3 regions of the Defluviitalea raffinosedens genome follow, and region 2 is predicted to be linked to each of the others. Evidence: predicted binding sites of a transcription regulator. Region 2 holds the regulator's gene; each other region holds the start of a gene.
What was found. The regulator HrcA, encoded in region 2, represses chaperone genes, less so after heat shock. The targets are predictions, from matches to a motif close to TGTTAGCACTCNNNNNNNNNGAGTGCTAACA.

Region 1 (5,380 bases), on a different contig from region 2:
GATCTTTTTTCCATAGATAAAAAAAAGTGTCCATATAGCGTTCGAAGGTTTTCTCAATCTTATTGCATATGTAGCAGTCATCATAGATAGTATTGAGGTCTGAAGAAATAGGATTTTTATATGGTTTGGAAGGCACTCTTTTCTTAATCAGTCCGGACAGAAAAGAAGAGTTGCGGGGGGCTGAGTCCTTTTGTGAATCTATTGCGTTAGAAAGAAATTTATTAACTTCCTGGAAATGAGTATGAAGTATAAGTGCCAGACCAAGACGATTGTTTTCGTTAAAAAGCATTTGATAATGATGGGGACAAAAACCACTTTTATTGGTTTCCATTCGAATGTCATCTTCCATGTAAGATGCTCCAAGCATAAAGTCGACGCTTTCTCTTTCTAAAGCCTGGTGCAATGTGCAAAAAGGGCATTCCGAATTTTCTTTAAATGCATCAATAACTGGTATTGTATAAATTTGTTCTTTCATTTAACATCACTCCATGGTTTAAATACTCTTAGTATATCATGGATATTTTTAGAGAGGAAGGAAAATATGAAATATAAGCAAATAGAAGACAAAATCATATTAAAAGCAGAGGACAGCTTTGAAATAGAGCAGATTTTGGAATGCGGACAATGTTTTAGATTTCATAAGCTCGCTCAAAATGATTACGTGATTGTTGCCAAAGGAAAGGTATTAAGAATTCTCCAGACAAAAGAGGAGATCATTCTTTATCCGACTTCCGCAGAAGAGTTTGAAAATTTATGGAGTTCTTACTTTGATTTGGACAAAGACTATGATATAATTAAACGACACTTGGCTGAAAAAGATATCCATTTGGCCCGGGCAGTTCAGTTTGCTCCCGGAATCCGGATTCTTCGCCAAGAACCCTGGGAATGCCTTATATCCTTTATCATTTCACAAAATAAGCAAATTCCGCATATCAAACAAGTAGTAGAGAATATAAGTAGAATGTTTGGAAAATATATTTGTACTTTTGAAGGATATGATTACTATACCTTTCCTACAATTGAGCAATTGGCAATGGCAAATGAACAAGAGCTCAGAAATTGTAAAGCAGGCTTTCGGGCACCTTACATTATGGATGCATGCCAAAAAGTGAAGAATAAGGAAGTAGAGCTTGAAAAGCTTGCAAATATGCCCTATGAAGAAGCCAAAAAAGAACTTCTGAAAATAAAGGGTGTAGGACCAAAGATTGCAGATTGTGTTCTTCTATTCGGCATAGGTCATGAGGAAGCTTTTCCTGTTGACGTATGGGTAAAAAGAGTAATGGAATACTTCTATTTTAATAGAGATACAAGTCCAAATGAGATTCAGGCTTTTGCCAAAGAATACTTTGGGAATTTAGCAGGGATCGCGCAACAGTATTTATTTTATTATGCGAGACAGCTAAGACTTGGCAAATGAGGAGGAATTCGATGCTGGGAACGACTGTAAACGCTTTGGCAATTTTTTGTGGGGCGTTAGTGGGGATGTTTTTAAAAAACGGCTTGAAAGAAGACTACAAACAGATCGTATTCCATGGAGTTTCTTTAGCCGTACTATTTATTGGAGCGTCAGGTGCTATCGGAAATATGATTCAGCCTTCAAGTCACCCCATACTGTTTATTATCAGTCTTATTCTTGGAGGACTCATTGGTCAGTGGTGGAATATTGAATTGAGACTGGAGAATTTAGGGGACTATCTTCAGAGTAAAATGCAAAAGGGGGATAAAGGCGACAACATATCCCAGGGATTCGTTTCTGCCAGTTTGCTTTTTTGTGTAGGGACTATGGCCATTATGGGGGCTTTGGAGAGCGGTCTCCAGGGAGTACATAAAACTTTGTTTGCAAAATCCGTATTGGATGGTGTTACTTCTATTTTATTATCTTCAACCTTAGGTATAGGGGTCGCCCTGGCTGGAGTTTCGGTATTTATTTATCAGGGGGCAATTACTTTACTGGCTCAGTGGATTGAACCCTATATGACTGCTGATATGATCAGAGAGATTTCAACCGTTGGCGGTATTTTAATTTTTGCTATAGGACTCAATATGCTGGAGATTAAGAAAATAAAAGTCGGTAATCTGCTTCCGGCAATTTTTATTCCGATTTTGTATTATCTTCCTTTCGTTCAAGAATTATTCTTAAAATTAAAAAGTCTATTGAATATTATTCTGTGATACAAAGAGAAAATGTTAGTAAATCAAAGAAAAACGAAGAATATTTGAAGTAATTTATGGAAACACTAGCTAAAGTGTAATTTTAGGTGAAATATAGCCTTGCACAAACAACATGCTTTTATTAATATTATTTTTGTAGTTAGCACTCAATTGTGATGAGTGCTAATAAGCCGAAAAATAATGAGTAAAAAGTACATATTCTGAAGGAGGTTATACAATGAAACTCAAACCATTAGGTGACAGAGTGGTTATTAAGCAATTAGAAGCTGAAGAAAAGACAAAATCTGGTATCGTTCTTCCCAATCAGGCAAAAGAAAAACCTCAAGAAGCTGAAGTTGTGGCTGTAGGACCTGGCGGAGTAGTAGACGGAAAAGAAGTTAAAATGGAAGTAAAAGTTGGCGATAGAGTAATTTACTCAAAATATGCCGGAACAGAAGTAAAAATTGATGATGAAGAATATATCGTTTTAAGACAAAGTGATATTTTAGCGATTGTAGAACAATAATAGATCAAATTCAATTATAAAAGGAGGATGTAAACATGGCAAAGCAAATTAAATTTGCTGCCGAAGCCAGAGCAGCATTAGAAGCTGGTGTGGATAAATTAGCGAATACAGTAAAAGTAACTTTAGGACCAAAAGGACGTAATGTCGTTTTAGATAAAAAATATGGTACTCCATTAATTACTAATGATGGTGTTACTATTGCTAAAGAAATCGAGTTAGAAGATCCATTTGAAAATATGGGCGCTCAATTGGTTAAAGAAGTTGCAACCAAAACCAACGATGTTGCAGGGGACGGTACAACTACTGCTACAGTATTAGCTCAGGCTATGATTAAAGAAGGACTTAAAAATATTGCAGCCGGTGCAAATCCTATTATTTTAAGAAGAGGTATGCATAAAGCAACTGATAAAGCAGTAGAAGTAATCAAAAATGCCAGCCAGACAATCAACGGCAAGCAACATATTGCAAGAGTTGCAGCGATTTCTGCCGGAGATGATGAAATCGGTAACTTGATTGCTGATGCTATGGAAAAAGTATCCAATGACGGAGTAATTACTGTTGAAGAATCCAAAACCATGCACACAGAATTAGAAGTTGTAGAAGGTATGCAATTTGACAGAGGATATCTGTCTGCTTACATGGCAACGGATATGGATAAAATGGAAGCAGTTCTCGAAGATCCATACATCTTGATTACAGACAAGAAGATTTCCAACATTCAGGAAATCCTTCCACTTCTTGAACAAATTGTTCAACAAGGTGCAAAACTCCTTATCATTGCTGAAGATGTAGAAGGAGAAGCATTAACTACATTAATTCTGAATAAATTAAGAGGAACATTTAACTGTGTAGCAGTAAAAGCACCAGGATTTGGTGACAGAAGAAAAGACATGCTTAGAGACATCGCTATTTTAACTGGCGGTACAGTGATCTCTGAAGAAGTAGGCTTGGAATTAAAAGAAGCTACTTTAGATATGCTTGGAAAAGCTGCAACTGTTAAAGTTCAAAAAGAGAATACTATTATTATCGGTGGAGCAGGAAAGAAAGAAGACATCGATGCAAGAGTAAAACAAATTAAAAATCAAATTGAAGAAACAACTTCTGAATTCGATAGAGAAAAATTACAAGAAAGATTGGCTAAATTAGCAGGTGGTGTTGCAGTAATTAAAGTTGGAGCTGCAACAGAAACTGAAATGAAAGAAAACAAACTTCGTATCGAAGATGCTTTGGCAGCTACAAGAGCAGCAGTAGAAGAAGGAATTGTTGCTGGTGGTGGTTCTTCTTACATTCATGCGATCAAAGAAGTTGCAACTTTATTAGATACCACAACAGGCGATGAAAAGACAGGTGTAAAGATTGTGCTTAAAGCTCTTGAAGCACCTCTTCGTCAAATTGCAGAGAACGCAGGATTAGAAGGTTCTGTGATTGTAAATAATGTAAAAGAATCGGAAAAGAATGTTGGATTCAATGCACTTACAGAAGAATATGTGAATATGATTGATGCAGGAATCCTTGATCCAACTAAAGTAACAAGAAGTGCTCTTCAAAATGCAACTTCCGTTGCTTCTACATTATTAACAACAGAATCTGTTGTTGCAGATATTCCTGAAAAAGAACCAGCTATGCCTGGCGGAGCTCCAGGAATGGGAATGATGTAATAAATTTTACTTAAAAACAGCTTGTCCTTTGGGCAAGCTGTTTTCTTGATATTTAGAATTTTATATGTTACCATATACATTATTAAGCAATCTAATTTGTGATTAAGAGATGATAAAGGGGTGAAGATGTGGGAGATATATTTAAAGAACAGCTTGTGTCCAAGAAACGTACTGCAAAAGATGGTATGATTACGGCATTGGTTATTCTTGCTGCAATTTTACTGGTTGCTGCATCATTCCTTTTTATTCCTCAGGCTTTTGTACTGGTCGTGATTATTGTAGCCTATGGAGCATATTGGCTTGTACAAAGACAAAACATTGAATATGAGTATAGTTTTACAAACGGTGATTTGGATATTGATAAGATCATCAATAAAAGCAAGCGTAAAAGACTGATTTCTGTTTCTGTTAAAGATTTTGAAGCAATGGCTCATGTGGAAGATAAAGACCATTCCCATGAATTAAGTGGTTTTGAAAAAACTTTGGATTTTAGCAGCGGAGAGATCAAATCCAATACATATGCTGCAGTATTCATGCATAATAACCAAAAGGTAAAAATGATTTTTGAACCTAACGAAGAAATTTTAAAAGGAATTTTTCATTTAATTCCTAGGAAATTGCATATAAAAAAGTGAGGCGGTATGACCCGCCTTTTTTAGTAGAATGGATTTATTGCTTGATACAAAATTCTACATAAAATTTGAAGAAAAGACATACTTGCAAATAAAAAAGGAAACATATAAAATAGTTGACAAGGTTACAATCTTTTGATACACTTTAGCGAAAAAATTAAGGAGAGGTTGAGAAATGCATAAAATTATTAAACAGGGAGTAACATTTGATGACGTTTTATTGATACCTGCCTACTCTCAGGTTCTTCCTAAGGACGTAGATTTATCTACGAATTTGACCAAAAAGATCAGATTGAATATTCCTGTAATGAGTGCGGGGATGGATACTGTGACTGAGTCAAGAATGGCTATTGCAATGGCACGTCAGGGAGGTATTGGAATTATACATAAAAACATGTCCATTGAACAGCAAG
Region 2 (5,380 bases):
TTTCTCTCAATTAATTTTGTTGCAACCCCACCTAAAGTTTCAATTCCAAGGGAAAGTGGTGTTACATCAAGAAGAAGAATATCTCCTGCGCCTGCATCTCCTGCTAATTTTCCACCTTGAATGGATGCACCGATTGCTACACATTCATCAGGATTAATTCCTTTAAAAGGTTCTTTTCCTGTAAGTCTCTTAACTGCTTCCTGAACTGCTGGAATACGTGTTGACCCTCCGACCAATAAAACTTTATCTAGGTCTGATGGAGTTAACCCAGCATCTGATAAAGCCGTTCTTACAGGATTCATAGTTCTTTCAACTAAATCCGCAGTTAATTCGTCAAATTTTGCTCTTGTCAGTGTTATATCCAAATGCTTAGGGCCTTCTTGATTTGCTGTAATAAAAGGTAAATTAATGTTTGTAGTCGTTACAGTAGAAAGTTCTTTCTTCGCTTTTTCAGCAGCTTCTTTAAGTCTCTGCATTGCCATTTTGTCTTGGCTAAGATCTATCCCTTCTACTTTCTTAAACTCATCCACCAAATATTTAATGATTCTGTCATCAAAATCGTCTCCACCTAAATGATTATCTCCATTGGTTGCAAGTACTTCAATGACACCATCACCGATTTCAATAATGGAAACGTCAAAAGTTCCTCCACCTAAATCATATACCATAATCTTCTGCTCTTTTTCATTTTCAAGACCATAAGCCAAAGCTGCCGCTGTTGGTTCGTTAATAATTCTCTTAACATCTAAACCTGCAATTTTACCAGCATCTTTTGTAGCTTGTCTTTGGCTGTCTGAAAAATATGCAGGAACAGTAATAACTGCCTCCGTTACAGTTTCACCTAAGTACGCTTCTGCATCTGCCTTTAATTTTTGCAAAATCATCGCAGAAATTTCTTGGGGGCTAAAAGATTTGTCATCAATTTTTACTCTATAGTCGCTCCCCATATGTCTTTTTATAGAAATTACTGTTTTATCAGGATTAGTAACTGCCTGACGTTTTGCAGTTTCTCCTATTAATCTTTCCCCTGTTTTAGTAAAAGCAACGATTGAAGGGGTAGTTCTTGCTCCTTCTGTATTAGGAATAACAACTGGTTTTCCACCTTCCATTACAGCAACACAAGAGTTGGTTGTTCCTAAGTCGATACCGATTATTTTTCCCATATCAATTAATCCTCCTTATGATTCTTTATTAGTTTGCTACTTTTACCATACTGTATCTGATTACTTTATCTTTATAAATATATCCTTTTTGAAACTCTTCTACGATTTCATTCTCTCCAAATGCTTCATCTTCAATATGGGTTACAGCATTGTGGAGATTAGGGTCAAAAGTTTCGCCAACAGCCTTTATTTCTTCTACTCCCATTGAAGTTAAAATATCTTTAAATTGTCTATAGATCATTTCCATTCCTTGTAAGAAAGAATTAGATTCATCGTCTTTTTGAGCAGCACTTAAAGCGCGTTCAAAATTATCAATGACAGGAAGAATTTGCTCAATAGCACTTCTTACACCATCCTCATAAAGAACTGCTTTTTCTTTGATTGTCCTTTTTCTGAAATTATCAAATTCTGCCATTGTTCTTTGAAGACGATCTTTTAATTCATCATATTCTTTTTCTTTTTCTCTTAATTTATTCTGAAGCTCTTCAAATTTTTGAGAAGTAAGCTCTTCTTCATCTTTTTGCGCTTCTTCCTGAGTACTTACCTCTTCTTCATTGACGTTTTTTGCTTCATCATTATTTACTTCAATTTCTGCATCGTTTAATGTTTCATTTTCAACTTCATTGTTAAGAGTTTTTTCTTGCTCCACTTGCCCCACCCTTTTCTTTGTATTTTTATCCATCAGAATTGTTATTTAACAATTTATCCATATTGCTTGAAATATATGATAAAATTGAAACAACTTTTTCATATTCCATTCTCGTCGGTCCAATAATGCCAATGGTTCCTACTTTTCTGCCGCCTATTTCATAAGAAGCAGTAATTAGACTGCAATTTTTAATCTCTTCGATTTCATTTTCTTCACCAATAGTAATATTGATACCTTTGGATGCATTTTTAGTTAAAATAGACATCAATAGATCTTTTTCCTCTAATGTATGAAAAAGCTGCTTCGCCTTAACAATATCACTAAACTCTGGGAAATCCAACATGTTCATTGTACCGCTTAAATAAACTTCAGGGGTAATCTTAGTTTGAATCGTTTTAGCAACCGCATCGAGAATTGGATTTACAATCTCGCCATAGATGCCCATCTTTACCTTTAATTCTTGAATGACAGGGAGATTAATTTGCTCCATTGTCAAACCATTAAGAGAGTCATTCAGCATTGCAGACAACTTATTCAGAGTATTTTGATCTGCCGGAATATCCATTTTAATAACATTATTGGTTACAAGATTAGCGTCAGTCACGATAATAAGGATAATTGAATGAGCATCTAAAGGAATGAGCTGCATATGTTTGATCTTAGTTTTATGAATTACCGGAGAAGAAACGATAGAAGTATAATTTGTATATAATGATAATAACTTTGCTACTTCTTTCATAAGTATATCAATTTGATCTACTTTTTGCTGAAGTAATTGATCAATGATTTGCATGTTGACTTCATTAATGGACAGATGTTCCATTAACTGATCCACATACAAACGATAACCTTTATCCGAAGGAATACGCCCTGCCGATGTATGGGGCTGAATAATAAATCCCCATTCTTCCAGATCAGACATTTCATTTCTAATCGTAGCTGAACTTACACCTAATTCATATTTTTTAGAAATCGTTCTGGAGCCCACAGGTTCTCCTGTAAGAATATAGTCTTTAATAATCGCATGTAGTATTTTTATTTTTCTGTCATCTAAGATCATATTATCATTCCCCCTGGTTTGTTAGCACTCAATTACCGTGAGTGCTAACTTCAAAATTAAAATACCATCTTAGAAATGATTTGTCAAGATATTTATTCATTTTCAGGTAAAAATTCTGCAAAAACCATATTGGATACATCTAACCCTTTAGAAGTTAATTTAATAATGTCTTTATTACTTTCAACAAGACCTAACTTTATTAGTTTTTCAACTTTTTTTCCAAAAATCTCTTCAAATGAAATCTTAAATTTCTCATTAAATTTTTGAATCGATATTCCTTCCAACAATCTGAGTCCTAAAAACATATATTCAGCATATTGCATTGAAAGAGAAATTTCTTCTGCATCCTCTTTTAAAGTTGATAGATCTCCCTTTGCTTTAATGTATTGATCTAAATTGTAAGTATTATGATAACGTTCTCCATTATAGAAAGAATGCGCTCCCAACCCTATTCCAATATAGGGTTTATATGTCCAATAAACCAAATTATGACGGCTCAAAAATCCAGACTTTGAAAAATTAGAAATTTCATATTGCCTATAGCCCATTTTACTTAAATACCATCCGGCATAATGATACATCGCCCGATCTGTTTCTTCATCATTTAATTTAATTTTCCCCTCTTCTTCCCATTTTCCGAATGGTGTATTTTCTTCAATAGTTAAACTATAACACGAAATATGCTCAGGGTTTAAAAGCACAACATTTTTTAAAGTATCCATCCAGTTCTTCAAGGTTTGATTGGGCAAGGAAAACATTAAATCAACATTTATATTGTCAAAGCCAAGACTTCTGGCCAATAGATAATTTTGAATAAACTCTTCCACTGTATGAATTCTTCCTAGATCTTTTAGTAAATTATTTTGATACGCCTGAAGACCCATACTTAATCTATTGATATGGCATTCTTTTAGAACCTCAAGTTTTTCTAATTCCAGTGTTCCCGGATTGCTTTCTATTGTAATTTCAGCATGAGTATTAATCTTAAAATTTTGAAATAAACTCTGTAAAATTGTGCGCAACAAATGGGGGGAAAGAACAGTAGGAGTTCCTCCCCCAATAAATATGGTGTTAATCTCGTAATTTTGCAGCAACACACCATATCGACCAATTTCCTCTTTTAATGCTAAAACATATGCGGTCATTTGATCATTTTTATTGGCGTAAGAAGCAAAATCACAATAATAACATTTCGATTGACAAAATGGTATGTGAATGTATAAACTAATTTGATTGTCCATCTTTCTACTCCAATTTTAATACACTCATAAATGCAGATTGCGGAACTTCTACATTTCCGACCTGACGCATTCTTTTCTTTCCTTCTTTTTGCTTTTCTAAAAGTTTTTTCTTACGGGTAATATCTCCCCCATAACATTTAGCAAGCACATCTTTCCTCATTGCACTAATTGTTTCACGAGCAATAATTTTATTTCCTATGGCAGCTTGTATTGGAATTTCAAATAAATGTCTTGGTATTTCTTCTTTTAATTTTTCCGCAATCTTTCTTCCTCTCTCGTATGCTTTATCCGTATGTACAATAAAGCTAAGGGCATCAACAAGCTCCCTGTTAACCAAAATATCCAGTTTAACCAAATCAGATTCTTTATATCCTATTAATTCATAATCAAAAGAAGCATATCCTCTTGTCCTTGATTTTAAAGCATCAAAGAAATCATATATGATTTCATTTAGGGGAAGATGATAGGTGAGCACTGCTCGCGTCTCTTCAAGATAGTTCATTCCAAGATATTCTCCGCGGCGCTCCTGGCACAACTCCATGATCGCACCTATGTATTCAGTAGGAACAATGATCTCTGCCTTTACGATCGGTTCCTCCATATGTTCTATCTCTGATGGATCAGGCAAATCTGCCGGGTTGGACAATTCGATAACTTCTCCATTCGTTTTATAGACTTTATAAATAACACTGGGAGCAGTAGTCACCAAGTCTAGATTATATTCCCTTTCTAAACGTTCTTGAATAATTTCCATATGCAGTAAACCCAAAAATCCACATCTGAATCCAAAACCTAATGCTATTGAATTTTCAGGTTCATATACCAACGCCGCATCATTGAGCTGAAGTTTTTCAAGAGCATCTCTTAAATCTTCATATTTAGACCCATCTGCAGGATACATTCCACAATAAACCATGGGATTAACTTTTTTATAGCCCGGAAGCGGTACATCCGCAGGATTATTGGCATCCGTAATGGTATCTCCAACTTTAGTATCTTTAACATTCTTTATACTGGCTGCTATGTATCCTACATCTCCTGCACAAAGTTCATCCGTCATTATAAAGCGCCCCGGGCCAAAAAAACCTACTTCAGTAACATCAAATTCTTTGCCGGTTGCCATCATTTTAATTCTCATGCCTTTTTTAATGGTTCCTTCTTTAATTCTGCAAAATACTATGGCCCCTTTATAAGGATCATAAATAGAATCAAATATCAGTGCTTTTAAAGGCGCATCAAAATCTCCTGTAGGACTTGGTATGTCACG
Region 3 (5,380 bases), on a different contig from region 2:
AAATGAGGATCCTCTATGTTGCTTTCACAAGAGCCAAAGAAAAACTCATTTTAACAGGAACCATAAAGAATATAGAAGCCCAGGCCAGAAAATGGGCAAGACAGGTATCTGCAAAAAAAGAGGCTCTTTCACCCTACATCCTTACAAAAGCCAAGACCTATTTGGAGTGGATTGGTTTAAGTCTGGTAAGACACAGAGACGCAGAAACTATAAGAAACTGGGCTGGCTGTCTTAAGGCGCCGGAAGAAGTTTTCTATGAAGATCCTTCCCAGTGGAGGATTTATAGCTGGACGAAAGAGGATATTACGTTGCGGGATGAAAATAAGGCTAAAGAAAAAGAGCGTATATTAGAAGAACTTTTAAACTGGGATACCAGCATAGCCTACAGTCCCCATAGAGAAGAGATATTTAACAGACTGTCCTGGAAGTATCCTTATGAATCCTCCACTGCATTATCGGTTATGGTATCCGTGTCAGAACTTAAAAAACAGCATGAAAAAGACATGCTGGAAGAACAGAGTACATCCCTTTTCAAAGAAACTGGGCTTTCCCGTCCACATTTCATTGAAGAATCAAAGGGACTAAATGCCACAGAAAAAGGTATTTTAATGCATTTTGTTATGAAACATTTGAATTTGGATGAAGCTAAGGATTATACGGATATAGAGCATCAGTTGCTTAAGATGGAGCTAAAAGGGTTATTGTCTGAAGAAGAAAGGAAAGCGATTTTTATTAAAGATCTACTTCATTTTTCAAGATCCCAGTTGGCTGGGAGGATGAGAGCAGCACTGAAAGTCAGGAAAGAAGTTTCGTTTGTTCTGTCTCTTAATGCCAGGGAAATCTATAAAGAAATCCAATGTGATGAAGAAGTGTTTGTCAGAGGGATCATTGACTGCTATTTTGAAGAAGAAGACGGAATTGTCCTGGTTGACTATAAGACAGATGCCATCTTTGACAAAGAAAATCCCGAGAGGGAGATTGACCAATTGATGAAAAAGTACGAAGTACAGATTAATCTATATGCAAGAGCCATTGAAGAACTTACAGGAAAAAGAGTAAAAGAAAAATCTCTCTACCTGTTTAGTATAGGCAAAGCTGTGTCCTATTAAATAAAAAAGCCGTCCGGGGGGGACGGCTTTAAACTTTAGAATTGGGCAACCTTAGCTAATAATAAGTTGCTTCTGTCGATAAACTTATTCATCGCTTCGGATTCTAAGGGCTGATGGCTTAACATAGCCAAATCATATACCTGCTCACAGAGCATTTGAATAAGTTCCTTGTGTTCCTGTGCATCTGCTTTTTCAGCTATGGTCTGAATCAATTTATTGTTTTTATTGAGCACAAGGGTTTGTTCTTTCTGGAACATATTCGGTATATTCATTCCGCCGAACATTTTAGTCATTTCTTCCATTCTTCTGGAATGCTCAGAAAGAAGTATCATAGCAGAAATATTTTCGGATTTCAAGTTTTCCACCTGAACTTTTAAGTCCTGATTATTCAAGTTGTCTTTAAAGATTTTTTCAAGTTTTTCTTGAATGGCTTTATTTTCAGCTTCATCTTTCTTTTCATCTTTTGCTTTAAGATGTTCGGATATATCTGCATCGATTCGGTTAAAGGAAACACCGCTCTCATGCATTTCGATATGGGAGATGAATGGATTGTCTATGGTGGAATTCAAAATAACGGCTTCCATATCATTGTCTTTAAATAATTTGATGTATTGGGCTTGCTGACGTTCATCGGTTACATAAAAGACTTTATTTTTATGTTTTGATTCATTTCTTTCTAAGTATTCTTTTAGGGTCACATAATCGCCATTGGTGGTTTTATAGATGATAATATCTTTTACTTTTTCATAGAATTTGGGCTCCCTCATTGCCCCGTATTTTATAAACGGATGGATATCATCCCAGTATTTGATGAAATCTTCTTTTTGATTCTTGAAAAGGGATACAAGCTTATCAGCGACTTTCTTTGTAATGTAGTTTGAGATTTTTGTTACATAGCCGTCATTTTGCAAGAAGCTTCTGGATACGTTAAGAGGCAAGTCAGGACAATCCAAAGTTCCCTTAAGCAGCAGAAGGAATTCAGGAATGACTTCTTTGATATTATCTGCTACAAATACCTGGTTATTATATAGTTTGATTTTACCTTCTATGGTTTCAAATTCACTTCTTAGTTTCGGGAAATACAGGATACCTTTAAGATTGAAAGGATAATCCATATTCAGATGAATCCAGAACAACGGATCGTTAAAATCCATAAATACTTTTCTGTAAAATGCTTTATATTCTTCTTCGGTACAATCATTAGGATGTTTCATCCACAGAGGATGGGGATCATTGATGGGTTTTGGTTCTTCTTTTTCTTTATCTTTAGCTTCTTTATCTTCTTCTTTGACGCTTTCAAGATAAATCTCTACCGGCATAAATCCACAGTATTTTTCTATAGTTTGGCGAAGCTTGTACTCGTTTAAGAATTCTTTTCCTTCTTCGCCAATATAAAGGGTGATGGTTGTTCCCCGTTCGTTGCGATCAGAGTCTTCCATCTCATATTCTGTTCCTCCGGTACAAATCCAGCGGACTGGGGTGGCATTTTCCTGATAGGAAAGGGTATCGATCTGGACTTTTTCAGCTACCATAAATGCAGAATAAAAACCAAGTCCAAAATGCCCTATGATTTGATCTTTATCCATCTTGTCTTTATATTTTTGTAAGAAATCTTCTGCACCGGAGAAGGCAATCTGGTTAATATATTTTTTCACTTCTTCTCCAGTCATACCAATTCCGTTATCCCAAACCTTAATGATTTTATTTTTTTCATCCAATATGACTTCTATTTTATAGTGTGTATTTTCAGGGACAGAAGCTTCTCCCATGGCAACTAATTTTTTTAATTTTAAAATCGCATCGGATCCATTGGAAATCAATTCTCGAATAAAGATATCATGATCGGAATATAACCATTTTTTTATAATCGGAAAAATATTCTCGCTATGTATTGAAAGACTGCCTGTTTCACGAGACATATGTTTCTCTCCCTTCTTTTATTTTCCTACATAATGATATATCACAAAAAATACAAATGTCAAGACAAAATCAGCACTCAATACAGATGAGTGCTAATAAAAAATTTTGCCATATATTTGATTCATTTATCTGTTTTATATGGTATAATATATATGATTAATTATGATCCAAAGGGGGATAAAAATGACCATTAAAGACATTATGAATGCTGAAGTTCATATGGTAATGCCTCAGGATACCCTGGAAAAAACTTTATCTATCATGGAAAGCAAGCATCTTAATGGGTTGCCGGTTGTCAATGAAGAAAAGCAGTTAGTTGGAATAATTGTCAAGGCTGATATATATAGATTTTTAAGTGTAACAGGGCATTATGAAACTTGTCCCGTAGAATGGGCAATGAGCAAAGATGTGGTCACAGTGATGCCGGAGGAAACAGTGGAAGAAGCGGCCAGAAGGCTTAGAAAGCATAATATCATTGGAATGCCTGTCGTGGAAAACGGAAGGGTTATCGGAATGATTTCTCTTGAAAATATCGTGGACTTTTTTATTTCAAATCATTAAACATTAAAGTAAGAGCAGAGGCTCTTACTTTTTCTATTCTGCCAGAATATGAGCATTTTTAAAGAAAGAGCGGATGTATTCATCCCACTCGAATTCATCTGATTTATCCAGAACAAAGTTTTTTAACGCGACACCGGTGGTACAGGTCAGTTTTTCCTGAGCATAGATCAAATTAATAAATAGTGCGGAGACATCCTTGGAAAACTTCAGAAGTATATCATCATTGGCAGATAAAACAATTTTAAAGTATGTAGGTGTCTTTTCCCCTTTTATGATATTGTAAACATAAGGTTTAATTTCTTCCCACAAAACATAATTGCGGTTATGATATATTTCCCTTTCATCGGTATAAAAAAAAGATTTGTTCAGAATCCCATCAATATGGAATTTGGTAAAGGTATGAATTTCCACAGTTCTTACTTCAAATGGATCAAATAAAGAACCTTTAAGAAGCATGCCCATCGTTTTTTTTACGTCTATTATGTCTAATGTAATCATACAATACCCCAATCCTTATTTCTTTATTAATAATGATAGCTTCAAAGAAAGAAAAAAACAAGACAGAAATCTAATAGATTACTTTTTGGAGGAAAAGTCCATGGGGAGGAATATTCGGACCGGCAAGGGGTCTTTCTTTTTTATCTAAAATGGTTTTAACATCTTCCGGAAGCATTTTGCCAAGCCCCACTTCTATAAGGGTTCCGGTTATAATTCTTACCATATTATATAGAAAGCCGTTTCCTTCAAAAGAAATATCAAGGAATGTATTTCTCTGGATAAAATCTATTTTTGAGATTGTCCTGACGGTGGATTTCTTTTTGGATTTCAGATTGGTAAAACTTCTAAAGTCATGCTCCCCGATAAGATATGAGGAGGCTTTCTTCATTTGATTAATGTCTAAAGGTTGCGGAATGTGATAACGGTACTTTCTTTCAAATACATCATGAATCATGCCATTATCGATTTGGTATATGTATTGTTTGCCTTTGGCATGGTATCTGGCATGAAAATGATCATCAACCACTTGGGCATCATATACTGTAATATCACTGGGAAGATATTGATGGCAATATTGAATAATATCCTGAGGGGTAACATTGGTATGGGTTTTAAAATTGGCAACTTGTCCTCGGGCATGGACACCCCCATCGGTCCTTCCAGAACCGATTAATTCAATATTTTCATTTAACATTTTTGAAAGTACGTTTTCGATTTTACCCTGAATGGTTTGGTCAGTATTTCCCAACCTTTGCCAGCCGTAATAACGGCTGCCGTCATAGGCAATCATCAGCTTAATATTCTGCATAAAAGTTCTCCTTTTACAATATCTATAATATAATAGGGACGAATATATTCGCCCCTATTATATAATTTATATTTTATTATTTCCAGAGATTAATTTTGATCTTTTTATTGTTTACGAAATATCTCCATTGTCTCATAAGGTAAGGGATAAGATAATGGTCTACACCAAAGGCTCTTCCTGCTCCGCCCAGCATTGCAACGGAAGACATCAGGAACCATAAATCATTAAGTCCTGTAGAAAGCAGGAAGTTGATGTTCATACCAATGGATACAATCGCTGCGATAAATGTAAAAGTACCGGTAATAAACGCTAATCCAAGGCCTAACTCTGTAAGAACAATTATTTTTTGGAAGAACAAGGAGTTAGGAACAATGATCGTATCCACAAACCATGCATACCAGCCGGGGGTATGATCAGAAACCAATTGCATGATGGAAGCACCTGTAGTTGCATCTGCATTGCTTCCGGCAATCATATTGTTCAT

Region 1: groES (co-chaperone GroES) is a predicted target of HrcA. The motif match lies at 2,310-2,340, and genes of this name have one in related genera.
Region 3: htpG (molecular chaperone HtpG) is a predicted target of HrcA. The motif match lies at 3,097-3,127, and genes of this name have one in related genera.

The regions. Positions count from the first base shown of each region.
Region 1 is NZ_JAFBEP010000002.1:218,685-224,064, reverse strand. It holds gene JOD07_RS02985 (DUF6062 family protein) at 1-475, opposite strand, end outside; gene JOD07_RS02980 (DNA-3-methyladenine glycosylase family protein) at 542-1,417, shown strand; gene JOD07_RS02975 (DUF554 domain-containing protein) at 1,429-2,172, shown strand; gene groES (co-chaperone GroES) at 2,390-2,677, shown strand; gene groL (chaperonin GroEL) at 2,713-4,335, shown strand; gene JOD07_RS02960 (DUF6106 family protein) at 4,464-4,970, shown strand; gene guaB (IMP dehydrogenase) at 5,143-5,380, shown strand, end outside.
Region 2 is NZ_JAFBEP010000006.1:86,471-91,850, forward strand. It holds gene dnaK (molecular chaperone DnaK) at 1-1,163, opposite strand, end outside; gene grpE (nucleotide exchange factor GrpE) at 1,192-1,845, opposite strand; gene hrcA (heat-inducible transcriptional repressor HrcA) at 1,838-2,872, opposite strand; gene hemW (radical SAM family heme chaperone HemW) at 2,965-4,113, opposite strand; gene lepA (translation elongation factor 4) at 4,118-5,380, opposite strand, start outside.
Region 3 is NZ_JAFBEP010000011.1:39,410-44,789, reverse strand. It holds gene addA (helicase-exonuclease AddAB subunit AddA) at 1-1,109, shown strand, start outside; gene htpG (molecular chaperone HtpG) at 1,145-3,028, opposite strand; gene JOD07_RS09305 (CBS domain-containing protein) at 3,213-3,590, shown strand; gene JOD07_RS09300 (DUF5721 family protein) at 3,624-4,088, opposite strand; gene truA (tRNA pseudouridine(38-40) synthase TruA) at 4,159-4,896, opposite strand; gene JOD07_RS09290 (FAD-dependent oxidoreductase) at 4,973-5,380, opposite strand, start outside.